Regions from separate parts of the Methylovirgula ligni genome, predicted to be linked through region 2. Evidence: predicted binding sites of a transcription regulator. Region 2 holds the regulator's gene; each other region holds the start of a gene.
What was found. The regulator PhoB, encoded in region 2, activates phosphate uptake and scavenging genes when phosphate is short. The targets are predictions, from matches to a motif close to TGTCATNNANCTGTCAT.
Positions count from the first base shown of each region.

Region 1: the regulator PhoB is predicted to act here: its motif matches at 1,166-1,182, upstream of CWB41_RS08640 (acetoacetate decarboxylase).
Region 3: the regulator PhoB is predicted to act here: its motif matches at 1,503-1,519, upstream of olsB (l-ornithine N(alpha)-acyltransferase).
Region 4: the regulator PhoB is predicted to act here: its motif matches at 1,638-1,654, upstream of CWB41_RS07635 (UDP-2,3-diacylglucosamine diphosphatase).

Region 1 is NZ_CP025086.1:1,790,016-1,793,056, reverse strand. Features, by position in the region: gene gmd (GDP-mannose 4,6-dehydratase) at 1-188, opposite strand, end outside; gene CWB41_RS08640 (acetoacetate decarboxylase) at 338-1,084, opposite strand; gene CWB41_RS08635 (patatin-like phospholipase family protein) at 1,239-2,429, shown strand; gene CWB41_RS08630 (acyl-CoA thioesterase) at 2,442-2,930, opposite strand.
Region 2 is NZ_CP025086.1:1,319,198-1,322,238, forward strand. Features, by position in the region: gene phoU (phosphate signaling complex protein PhoU) at 1-638, shown strand, start outside; gene phoB (phosphate regulon transcriptional regulator PhoB) at 646-1,440, shown strand; gene CWB41_RS06440 (GcrA family cell cycle regulator) at 1,530-2,039, opposite strand; gene CWB41_RS06445 (aspartate aminotransferase family protein) at 2,525-3,041, shown strand, end outside.
Region 3 is NZ_CP025086.1:802,543-805,583, forward strand. Features, by position in the region: gene argJ (bifunctional glutamate N-acetyltransferase/amino-acid acetyltransferase ArgJ) at 1-556, shown strand, start outside; gene olsB (l-ornithine N(alpha)-acyltransferase) at 557-1,450, opposite strand; gene CWB41_RS03780 (lysophospholipid acyltransferase family protein) at 1,588-2,343, shown strand; gene CWB41_RS03785 (M3 family metallopeptidase) at 2,340-3,041, opposite strand, start outside.
Region 4 is NZ_CP025086.1:1,592,260-1,595,300, reverse strand. Features, by position in the region: gene CWB41_RS07640 (carbohydrate porin) at 1-1,510, shown strand, start outside; gene CWB41_RS07635 (UDP-2,3-diacylglucosamine diphosphatase) at 1,698-2,519, shown strand; gene CWB41_RS07630 (glycosyltransferase family 4 protein) at 2,516-3,041, shown strand, end outside.

The sequences.
Region 1 (3,041 bases), 470 kb from region 2:
TACATGAAGAAGCGGACATTGGCCTCGTGCGGGTCCTGGTAGAGATGATCGACCCGGTCCGTATTGATGAGCGAGGAACGGCGCTTGATGCCGTGGACGATATAGCCCTTGTTGAGCAGGAGTTCGGCGAGAAGCGCCCCATCCTGGCCGGTGACGCCGGTGATGAGCGCGACTTTGGGTTCTGACATCGAGGCTTCCGCGAAATTCAAGAGCGCCCTGGCCCATGCCAGCGCGGGGGACATGCTCTAGCGCGGAATTGTCGCCCTGACTACGCACGCGCCGGCCGAGGAGCCGCCTTGCCCCGGCCGGCGCAGGTAAGTGACTGAAAAAAGCTAATTTATGGCTTCAAGTAGTCGTGGATGACGCGGCCATAGGGCAGGCTCAGATCGGCGATGAAGTGATGCGCGCCAACGATATGGCGCACCGGAAAGTCCCCGACCGGCGCATTGACATGCGATACGAGATGCAGCCGCGCCGGGCCGAGCCAGGAGCCCTTCACCGTGATCTCGGTGAGATTATAGGCGACGAGCTGACAGATGCCGTGGCCGCCATCGACGCCGGGAATGATTTTGAGATTGACCTGCGTCTTGGACAGGATCGCCGTCGTGCCGACGCCGTTGCCGGCCATGGCCTCGTGCTTATAGCCCATCGTTCCCAGCGCGACGAGTTGCTCGCCGTAATGCAGCGTGCCGGTCAACGTATCCTTAATGACCCGCAGCTTGGGATGCGCGTATTTCTTCGGAAAGCCCCAGATCTCGCGACCACCAGCGATCGGCGGGTCGTCATCAAGGTACATCTGGCTGACGAAATTGACGTCCTCGCCCTGAAATTTGCAGGGGATGACGAGGCCGCTTTCGGTATAGCTGCCGAAGCCGGATGAATCCGGCATGTTGATCCACTCATAGCTGACGATCGGCTTGTCGAGCGGTTCGAGCGGCTCCGGCAATTGATGACGGATGACCTCCGGATCGGTCTCGTAGGTGATGACCATGTATTCGCGATCGATGAAGCGATACGGCCCCTTGGGATAGCTCGGCCCGGCGAGCGGCATGGACGGCAGTTGCAGGATTTCTTCGGCGCGCATGGTGAGCTCCCTCGGCTGCAAAAAGGGGCAGCAAGTCTGATGCCGCACCACACGGCAACGCTCCGCTTCTGGCGACTTACCTTGAAAATGGTATGACGCGGCGGCGTCACATTCCTGCAATCCGGGCTGCCTAGCCTGCACGCGGAGACAAAACGTGGACGCAAAAGCCCCCCTCAACACTGCAAAACCCGGCCAGCGCTCCCCGGAGCCGGACAAATCCGGCACCTGGCGGCCCGATCGCTGCGATCAGATCGCGCTGATCTTTCAGGGCGGCGGCGCGCTCGGCGCGTATCAGGCCGGCGTCTATGAAGCGCTGCACGAAGCCAATATCGAGCCGGATTGGGTGACGGGCGTTTCGATCGGCGCGATCAATGCCGCGATCATCGCCGGCAACCCGCGTGAGCAGCGGCTGGAAAAGCTGCGCGCCTTCTGGGAGCGGATCACCGACCGCCACGTCTGGGCCTATACGCCGGACGGCGACATCTACCGCCGCGCGCGCAACGCGACGAGCGCGATGATGACCATGACGCTCGGGCAGCCGGGGTTCTTCAAGCCGCACGACGTCAACCCCTGGCTCAACGCCGCGGGCGCCAAGGCGGCGACGAGCTTCTACGATTCAGCGCCGCTCGGCGCGACGTTGAGCGAATTTGTCGATTTCTCACTCATCAACGACGGCAACACGCGCTTCGCCGTCGGCGCGGTGAATGTCATGAATGGCAATTTCATTTATTTCGACAACCGCAATGAGGAAATCGCAGCGGAGCACATTATGGCTTCGGGCGCATTGCCGCCGGCGCTCCCGATGGTCAAGATCGGCACCGATTATTATTGGGACGGCGGCATCGTCTCGAACACGCCGTTGCAGCACCTGCTCGATCAGGACGATCTGCGCCACACGCTTGTCTTCCAGGTCGATCTCTTCTCGGCGCAAGGCGCATTGCCGCGGGACATGCCCGACGTTCTCGCCCGCCACAAGGACATCATGTATTCCTCGCGCACCCGCTACAACACCGACATGTATCAGCGGCTGCGCGCCTGGAAGAACCGCGCCTATGAGGCGCTGGCAAAACTGCCGGACCATTTGCTGACGGACGATGAGCGCAAGCTGCGCGACGAACTGGCGGACATGCCGAATATCGCGATCCTGCATCTGATCTATCAGCAGAAAGCCTATGAAGGCGACGCCAAGGATTACGACTTTTCCGGCACCTCGATGCGTGAACATTGGCAGAGCGGCTACGAGGACACCAAGCGCACGCTGATGCACCATGCCTGGTTCCAAATGCCCGAGAACGGCATCCTCGTCCATGATGTGCACCGTCTGCGGGACAACGAACGCCGCTAGGCAGGCATCAGTCTAATCAGGTATGCCGACGTGGAGCTTGCGGTTCCGCTCGACGATTTCCTCGCGCATTTCCTTGCGCATCTTGCCGGCCTCGAAAAGACGGCGATCGAGATCCGTCTCGACCAGCAGCGGCGGTACGTCGATGGCTTTGCCGTCCGGTCCCCTGGCGACCATGGTGAAGTAGCATGAGATCACGTGGCGCGATGCCTTGGTCGTCAAATTCTCGGCGATGACCTTGATGCCGATTTCCATCGATGTGCGGCCGACGTAATTGACGTTTGCCTTGAAGGTGACGAGTTCGCCGACCTCGATCGGCTCGCGAAAGATCACCTGATCCAGCGAGGCGGTGACGACATAGCTTTTGCAATAGCGCGCGGCGCAGGCATAAGCGACCTGATCGAGAACCTTGAGGATCGCGCCGCCATGCACATGCCCGGAGAAATTGGCCATGTCCGGCGTCATGAGAAAGGTCATGAACAAGGATTTTTCTTGGGTGCTCATCTGCCTCGGATAAAGTTGGCGCGCTGGTCTTGCTCTAATGCACCTGCGGCGTAAAACTCAAGAGGGGTATTGGCGGGCGATCGCCGCGAGTGGGATGGCAATCCGCAATTT
Region 2 (3,041 bases):
TTGCCGAGCAGATGCTCAGCAATGCAATGGACGCTCTCGCGACTCTCGATACCAGTCTGGCACGGACCACCGTCGCCATGGATCAGCGTCTCGATATTCTGCAACGCGATGTCGAGGAGCAGGCGATCCTGACCATCGCCAAGCGCCAGCCGCTTGCGGCGGATCTGCGCGAGATCATCGCTGCGATCCGCATCTCCGGCGATCTCGAGCGTGTCGGCGATCTCGCCAAGAACATCGCCAAGCGGGCGTTGAAGCTTTCCGGCGAAACACGGCTGCCGCGCGCCGTCGTCGGACTCAAATCGATGCACGAGGCGGCGGCGATGCTGCTGAAGGACGCGCTCGATGCCTATGCGCTGCGCGATGTCGAGCGCGCACGCATGGTCTGGACGCATGACGTGGAGCTCGACGCGCTGGAAGATTCGGTCTTCCGCGATCTTTTGACCTTCATGATGGAAGACCCGCGTAACATTTCGTTCTGTGCGCATCTTTTGTTCTGCTCGAAAAATATCGAGCGGATTGGCGATCATTCCACCAACATCGCAGAAACGGTCGTCTATCTCGTCACTGGCGAGACCTTGCCGATGGACCGGCCAAAAGGGCCGTCGCCGGCGGCCGATTATCTGCCCCTGCCCAAGTGAGCCATAGATGAACAATCAGATCATCTCTGTTCCCGACCCGCGCCCCGCCGCCGCCTCCGAGCCGCGCGGTGTGTCGCCACGGCCGAATTCCGCCGCCGTCGCACCGCCGCGCATCCTCGTCGTCGAGGACGAAGCCGCGCTGAGCCTGCTGCTCAGTTACAATCTTGAGGCGGAAGGCTTCATTGTCGAGCGCGTCGAGCGCGGCGACGAGGCGGAATTGCGGCTTGTCGAATCGCCGCCGGACCTCGTCATCCTTGACTGGATGCTGCCGGGTGTTTCGGGCCTTGAAATCTGTCGGCGTATGCGCGCGCGCGATGCGACGCGCAGCCTGCCCGTCATCATGCTGACGGCGCGCGGTGACGAAAGCGAGCGGGTGCGCGGGCTCTCGATCGGCGCCGACGATTATATCGTCAAGCCCTTCTCGGTGCCGGAATTGATGGCGCGGGTGCGGGCGCTGCTGCGGCGGGCGCGGCCGGATCGTGTCGCGGCGCTGCTCACGGCTGGTGATCTTGCGCTCGACCGCGAAAATTGGCGGGTCAGCCGCGGCGATCGCAATGTCCATCTCGGGCCGACCGAGTTCCGGCTGCTCGAATATCTCATGGGCAAGCCTGGCCGCGTCTTTTCGCGCGCGCAATTGCTCGACTCGATCTGGGGCTTCTCGGCGGAGATCGACGAGCGCACCGTTGATGTTCATGTCGGGCGCTTGCGCAAGGCGCTGTCGCAAGGCGGGGAACGGGACCCCATCCGCACGATCCGCGGCGCGGGCTATTCCTTCGACGAGACGTTCGGCAAGAACGACTGATCCCGTCTCATTGCGACCAAAGCGAAGCAATCCAGAACTATCGTCGTTTTCTGGATTGCTTTGTCGCTGACGCGCCTCGCAATGATGAGTTAGGCCGACTGGACGCGCCGGCGGCGGTCCTGCACGGGCTGATAGGCGATGCGGCTGTGATAGCTGCAATAGGGGCCGCTCTGGCTGGCGCCCTTCTTGGCGCCGCAGAACCGGAATTCGCCCGTGGCGGGGTCGCCCATCGGCCAGCGGCACATAGATTCCTTCAAATCCATGATCGTGACCATTTCGGACATCGGGATCACAACATCTTCCTGGGGTGCCGGCTGGATGGCCGTGTTTGGTTGGGGTCGCATGGCGAGGGCGGTATTGCCGCGCACAAGGGGCATGCTTGAGCGCTGATGCGCCGCCGGTCGCGCGACTTTCGGCCGAGCCCGGGCGATGGCCGGAACCGCCGTCTTGACGCGCCCGGACATTCCGAGCCGGTGAACCTTGCCGATCACCGCGTTGCGGCTAATGCCATTGGCAAGTTCACGAGCGATTTGGCTGGCGCTGAGCCCTTCCAGCCAGAGTTTGCGCAGAAGCTCCACCCGTTCATCGGTCCAGGACATTCAGTCCTCCTCGATTTGGATCGGAAAAATTAGCCTGTACGCGGCTAACGAGACCCGACAAACGCGGTACAGCAGGCAGAATCCGGAATCGCCGCAGCGCCGGAAAACCGGCGTCGTACAAAAGGTTACGCATTATGATGGCCCGCCGCACGAGATGTCGTAGTCGACGCCTGAGAGGCTACACTAGGCGTTGAATCCCGCGCAAGAGTCGCAATGACCTTCCCAAGGGCGTTTTCAACAATCCACATCGCCGGGACCGCACCCGCGTCATTGTGACTCGGGGGACTATGAATCGGCCCGATACCCTCGGGGGACTAGGCCGCCGGGCGGCAAAAATTTGACCGGCGGCGTCGAGCCCCTTAAAATGGTTTTTTCCTGTTGCCGCTCCTCCGGGGCGGCACTTTTCTTTGGTGGATCGCCCGATCGAGTGCGGTGCCGCGGAGCGACAGGACAGCCGCCGCCGTAAAATCGCTGGAGCTTTAGCCGTGACGTCGTCGCTTCTCCCTACCTATGCGCGTTTCAACCTTGCCTTCGAGCGGGGTGAAGGCGCCTGGCTCTACGCGACGAATGGCGACAAATATCTCGATTTCGGCGCCGGCATTGCCGTCGTCTCCGTCGGCCATTGCCATCCCCATCTCGTCAAGGCGCTGAAGGAGCAGGGCGAGAAGCTCTGGCACGTTTCCAACCTTTTCGAGATTCCGCAGGCTGAAAAGCTTGGGGCGCGCCTCGTCGCGGAGAGCTTCGCCGATCTGGTCTTCTTCACTAATTCCGGCACCGAGGCGATGGAAGGCGCGATCAAGACCGCGCGCCGCTACCAATTCGTCAGCGGCCATCCCGAGCGCTACAGGATCGTCACCTTCCAGGGCGCCTTCCACGGGCGGACGCTCGCGTCCGTTGCGGCGGGCGGCAATCCCAAATATCTCGAAGGCTTCGGGCCGCCGCTCGAGGGCTTCGATTCCGTTCCGTTTGGCGATCTTGCCGCCGTCAAGACGGCGATAACGC
Region 3 (3,041 bases), 520 kb from region 2:
TGGCGACACTTCGACCTCCGACACGTTGCTGCTGTTTGCCACCGGCGCCGCCGCCAGACGCGGCGTGCCCGAAATCGACTCAGTGCGCGGTGGCCAGCTCAAGGACTTCCGCCGCGCCTTGGACGAGGTGTTGCGCGACCTGGCTTTCCAGGTCGTGCGCGACGGCGAGGGCGCGCGCAAATTCGTCAGCGTCACGGTCGAGGGCGCGACGTCCAACAAATCGGCCAAGGCAATCGCCAATTCGATCGCCAATTCGCCGCTGGTGAAGACGGCGATCGCCGGTGAGGACGCCAATTGGGGCCGCATCGTCATGGCCGTTGGCAAGGCGGGCGAGCCGGCCGAGCGCGACCGCCTCGCCATCTGGTTCGGCGATATACGTGTCGCCCACAAGGGATTGCGCGACCCCGGCTATGACGAAGCAGCGGTCTCCGCGCTCATGCGTCTGCCCGAGATCGCGATCCGCGTCGATCTCGGCCTCGGCACCGGCAAGGCGACAATCTACACCTGCGACCTGACGAAGGAATATGTCGCCATCAACGGCGACTACCGGTCGTAATTACGCCGCTGCGTTCTCGCCGCCATCGCTGCCGTAATAGGCGATATAGCGCTGCTCGATCTCGGCGATCGGCATCACAGTAAAAACGTCGATCGTGCCGAATTGCGGATCGATCACGGCGCCATCGCCGAATTTCGCACCGACGCGCAGATAGGCTTTGATGAGCGGCGGCAACGCCGCAAGGCCCCTGCGCTGATCGATTGCGCCCTTGTCGAGCACATTCATCGGCACGGCGCGGCCCTCGCTCGGGCGCACCTGCCATTCCGCATTGGCCGAGGCATGATGATGCAAAAAGCTCAGCGGTAGCGCCAGAGCCAGCGGATTGGTGCCTGGCAGGCTGGCACAGCCGAACATCACATCGATATGGTGGTGCTGGATGTAGATCCAGAGGCCACGCCACAAAAGCTCGATCACGCGCTTCGAGCGATATTTGGCGTGAACGCAGGAGCGGCCGAGTTCGAGAAAATTCTTGCCCGCATGACCCTGCAGCAGCGGTGCGATGTTGAATTCGCTTTCGCTGTAGAAGCCGCCGTGGCGTGCCGCTACGTCGCCGCGCAGCAGCCGGTAGGTGCCGACGATCTTCGGCTTTTGCCGCCCGAAGCGGTTGCGGGCCGTGAGGTCAACGATCAGCAGATGATCGCAAAATTTGTCGAAGCGGCAGATGTCGCGCCGCACCAGCGCCGCCGGGCCATGCGCGACCGCGCCGCCTTCCTCGTAGAAAACCTTGAAGCGCAGCCGTTGCGCCTTGCGCACTTCCTTGCGGGTGGCGATACGGATCTCAAAATTGCCGAACCGGCCGAGAACGCGCGGCAAATCGGACGGGTTCTTGGCCGGCAGGAAGCCGCGGGCCGAAAAAGGAATTACGGTGCCGAAGGGCGGCTCAATTGGCCACATGTTTCGTCGAATCGTCCGCTTGGGTAGTATCGAATGAGGCTAGTTAGCCCGAACGAAACTTTGATGACGCGGCGCACCCGCATTCACCTGCCCAGATGTTCTATCGCATTTCCCACTTCGTTTCACGCGGCCTTTTGATGGTGGAGGTCAGCCTGCGCGCGCTCGGGCTCGCGCTGGTGATTTTCATCGCCTTCCTGGTGCTGGCGCCTATTCAATGGGCAGTCCTTCGGCTGAACCCGCGCTTTGGCTGGATTTTGCCGCGGCTGTTCTACGCGACCGTGCTCCGATTGGTGAAAGTGCGGGTGGAGGTCAGCGGCCGCATACCCCGCGACATGCCGGGGAGCCTGGCCGCGCTGGTCGTCACCAACCACGTCTCCTGGACCGATATTTTCGCGCTCGGCGCACTTTTCCCGGCCGCCTTCGTCGCCAAGAGCGAGGTCGCCCGCTGGCCGATCATCCGCACCTTCGCCCGGCTGGTGAACACGATCTTCGTCGATCGCAACGCCCGCGCCAGCATCCCCGTGACCAATGCCGCCATGCTGGCGCAGATCAGGGCGGGCGAGCATGTCGTGCTTTTTCCGGAAGCGACGACCCATGCGGGCGGGCCGCAGCCGTTCCATTCCTCGCATTTCGCCGTCGTCGAGGAATTGTTCAAGCTGGGACCGGGCTACGCCATCCAGCCGATCGCGATCCGCTATTCCGCGCCTCATGCGCCGTGGATCGGCGATGACGCCCTGCTGCCGCATGTGCTCGGTCTGATGCAAGGGGCGCCGATCACCTGCGAACTGATCTTCTGCGAACCGCTGCCGCTCGCTGAACCCATGCCGCGCCGGGCGGTCGCGCAGGAATGTTTCGCGCGGATCGCCGCGGCCTATAGCAGTCAGCGCGTTTAGACTTCCGCCAATCCGCGCTTCTTCAGCAAGGGTTCGGGCGAGGCCGCCCGGCCGCGGAAGGCCGCGTAAGCCGCCTCGGGATCGGCGCGATTGCCGGCGGCATAGACATGCTGCTTCAGCCGGGCGGCGACCTCCGGCGCGAAAATATCGCCCGCCTCGGTGAAAGCGGCGAAGCCGTCGGCATCCAGCACTTCCGACCAGAGATAAGAATAATAGCCGGAGGAATAACCGTCGCCGGCGAAGACATGGGTGAAATGCGGCAGCCGGTGACGCATGGCGACGGCCTCCGGCATCCCCAGCCGCGCGAGCGTGTCGCGCTCGAAAGCGACAATGTCGAGATCGTCCGACGCCGGCGTGCTGTGCAAGGCGAGGTCGACCAGCGCCGAAGCGGTATATTCGACCGTCTGGAAGCCCTGATTGAACTGACGCGCGGCGATGACCTTGTCGATCAAATCCTCCGGCATCGGCACGCCGGTCTGATGATGGCGCGCGAAGCGGCGCAGGATTTCGCGCTGCTCGAACCAATGTTCGTAAAGCTGCGAGGGGAATTCGACGAAATCCGATGCGACATTGGTGCCGGCGAGCGAGGGAAAGGTGACGTCCGATAAGAGCCCGTGCAGCGCATGGCCGAATTCGTGGAAAAGCGTGCGTGCGTCGTCGAAGCTCAGAAGGCAGGCCTCGCCCGGCGCTGGCTTCAC
Region 4 (3,041 bases), 270 kb from region 2:
TCGCCGCAGCGGCCGCCTTGCGCGGATGGTCGTGTTTGCAGCGGCGGCGGCGATGGGCATGGCCGCGATCGGCCAGGCTCGCGCGGACGTGACCGATCAATTGCTTGATCAATTGCGCGCCAAAGGCGTGCTGACCCGTGGCGAATACTCCAAGCTGAAGACCCGCCATGCGGCCGAAAAGGCCGAGATGGGCCGGCCGCGCCACTACTCGAAGGACGGCGTCGTCGTCGTTCCGGACGACCGCTATCTCACCCGCCTCGACAAGGGCATCGGCTTCCACATCCCGGGCCTCGTCACCAAGGAAGGTGAAGTCGGCGCGATCGATGTGAAGATCTCCGGCGACCTCGTGTTCGGCGCCGACGAGACCTTCGACGCCTATGCCGGCGGCAATCGAAACGCTACGAGCCACATGACTGGCGGCCTTGTGACGGCCAGCCCGAACCAGCCTTATAACTCCATCCAGGCGGGCCTGCTGCCGAGCGCCATCGTGCTCTCGATCGCGACCAACCAGATGGGCTATGACCTCGGCTTCACGATCGGCGCCTATACCGGCGGCAATAACGTGTATCCGAATTCCGCGAACGCCAACGGCGGCGGCTCGCCGGTCGCCCTCGGCACGCCCGGCATCGATCTCCGCCAGGTCTTCGGCACGGTCGGCACGCCGACCTTCGGCTCGGTCAAGATCGGCCGCGATCTCGGCCTCTTCGGCTCGGACGCGATCCTGAACGACGCGACCCTGCTCGGCCTTGGCTCGCCGCTGACGACTAATGCGCCGAGCAATACGTCGCTCGGCCGTATCGGCGTGGGCTATGTCTATGCGGACTGGATCCCGCAGGTGACCTACACGACGCCGGACTTCAACGGCTTCACGGCGTCGATCGGCGCCTTTACACCGCTGGATTCGACGGGTGGCATTTATACCTCCACCACCTACACCGGCCATGAGCTGCCGCAGGTTCAGGCCCAGATCAAGTGGAAGGGCAATATTGCGCCCGGCGTCGGCCTGACCCTGTCCGGCGACGGTGTGTGGCAGCAACAGAAGAACGACCCAGCTACCGGCTCGGAGATCTTCGGGCCGACGGGTACCAGCGCCAACAGCTGGGGCGTGGACGGCTTCGGCAAGTTGGACGTCGCGGGCTTCAGCTTCGTGGCCTATGGCTATTATGGCGAAGGTCTCGGCACGACCGGTCTCTTCCTGAGCGGCTTCGACAGCTTCGGCGATCCGCGCAAGAGCGAGGGCGGCTACGTCCAGGGTTCGTATACCTGGGATAAGTTCACCTTCGGCGCGAGCTGGGGTGTCAGCCAGCTGAACCCGACAGCCGCCGAATGGAGCATCGGCACGGCAGATGGCTTGGTCAAGGACAACGAGAGCATCATTGGCTTTGCCCGCTATCAGTTGACGCCTTGGATGGCCCTGCAGGCTGAATTCGGCCATACGTGGGCCACCAACTGGGGTGGCTACAAGCTGAGCGAAGACGACATCTGGCTCGGCACGGCCTGGTTCTTCTAAGCCGCTCGCAAGAGCCTGAAATCAGAGCGCCGGAGGGGCAACCCTCCGGCGCTTTTCTTTTGCGTGCACCGTGAGGATCATCCCGCCCCCCGAAAACCACGTAAGTTCATGAGGAGAGAGGGAAAACTGTCATTAAAGTGCAACTCGACTCGGCCAAGGACAAGACGTCTTAACGGGAGTCGGAACCGTGGCGAAAAAGCACCTCGACAGCATCGCGGTCCGGACACTTTTTCTGTCCGATCTACATTTGGGAACAAAAGGTTGCCAGGCGGGTCTCCTGCTCGATTTTCTCAAGCATTGCGAAGTCGATACGATCTATCTCGTCGGTGATGTCATCGACGGCTGGCGCTTGAAATCCGGCTGGTACTGGCCGGAGTCGCACAACAATGTCGTGCGCAAGCTGTTGAAACGCGTCCACAAAGGCGTCAAGATCATCTATATACCCGGCAACCACGACGAGTTCATGCGCGATTACGTCGGGCACAATTTCGGCGGCATCGATGTGATGAATACCGCGATCCACGAAGCGGCCGACGGCAAACGCTATTTTGTCATGCATGGCGACCAGTTCGATCTCGTCGTCCGGCATGCGCCTTGGCTCGCCATGCTCGGCGATGGAGCTTATGATTTGGCGCTGGGGATCAACACTTATCTCAACATGGTCCGCCGCCGGCTCGGCCTCGATTACTGGTCGCTGTCGTCCTGGGCGAAGCTGAAGGTGAAGAGCGCCGTCAACCACATCGGCCGGTTCGAATCCGCGCTTTCGGGCGAGGCGCGCCGGCGCGACGTCTTCGGCATCATCTGCGGCCATATCCACCATGCCGTGATTCACGACGATTTCGGCGTGCGCTACATGAATACCGGCGATTGGGTCGAGAGCTGCACCGCGCTCGTCGAGCATTTCGACGGCCGTTTTGAGATTATCCACTGGGCCGACCGGGTGCGCGAGGCGAAGGAAGCGCTGGCGGCCGCCGCTCAGCAGCCAGAGGTCGAGGCAACCGCGGCGTGACCAAGCTTCTCATTGCCACCGATGCCTGGGGGCCGCAGATCAATGGCGTCGTCCGCTCCCTCGAAAACATCGCTGCGCATGCGTCGGGCTTCGGTGTCGATGTCCGCTTTTTGACTCCGACGGATTTCTGGACCCTGCCGCTGCCGGGCTATCGCGAAATCCGTCTGGCGCTGGCGAACCCGCGCCGGGTCGCGGGCTTCATCGCCGATTTTAATCCCGACTTCATCCATATCGCGACCGAGGGGCCGATCGGCCTCGCCACGCGCCGCGCCTGCCTCGCCGGCAAGCGCACCTTTACCACCAGCTACCACACCCGCTTTCCCGAATATGTGGCCGCGCGGCTGCCGGTGCCGATCCGGATGAGCTATGCCGCCTTGCGCCGCTTCCACAGCGCTGCCGCAGGTACGATGGTGAGCTCGCCGAGCCTCGAAAACGTCCTCGCCGGGCACGGATTCCGCAATCTGATGCGCTGGTCGCGCGGCGTCGACGGCACCCTGTTCCGCCCCCGGCCGGAGAACGCTT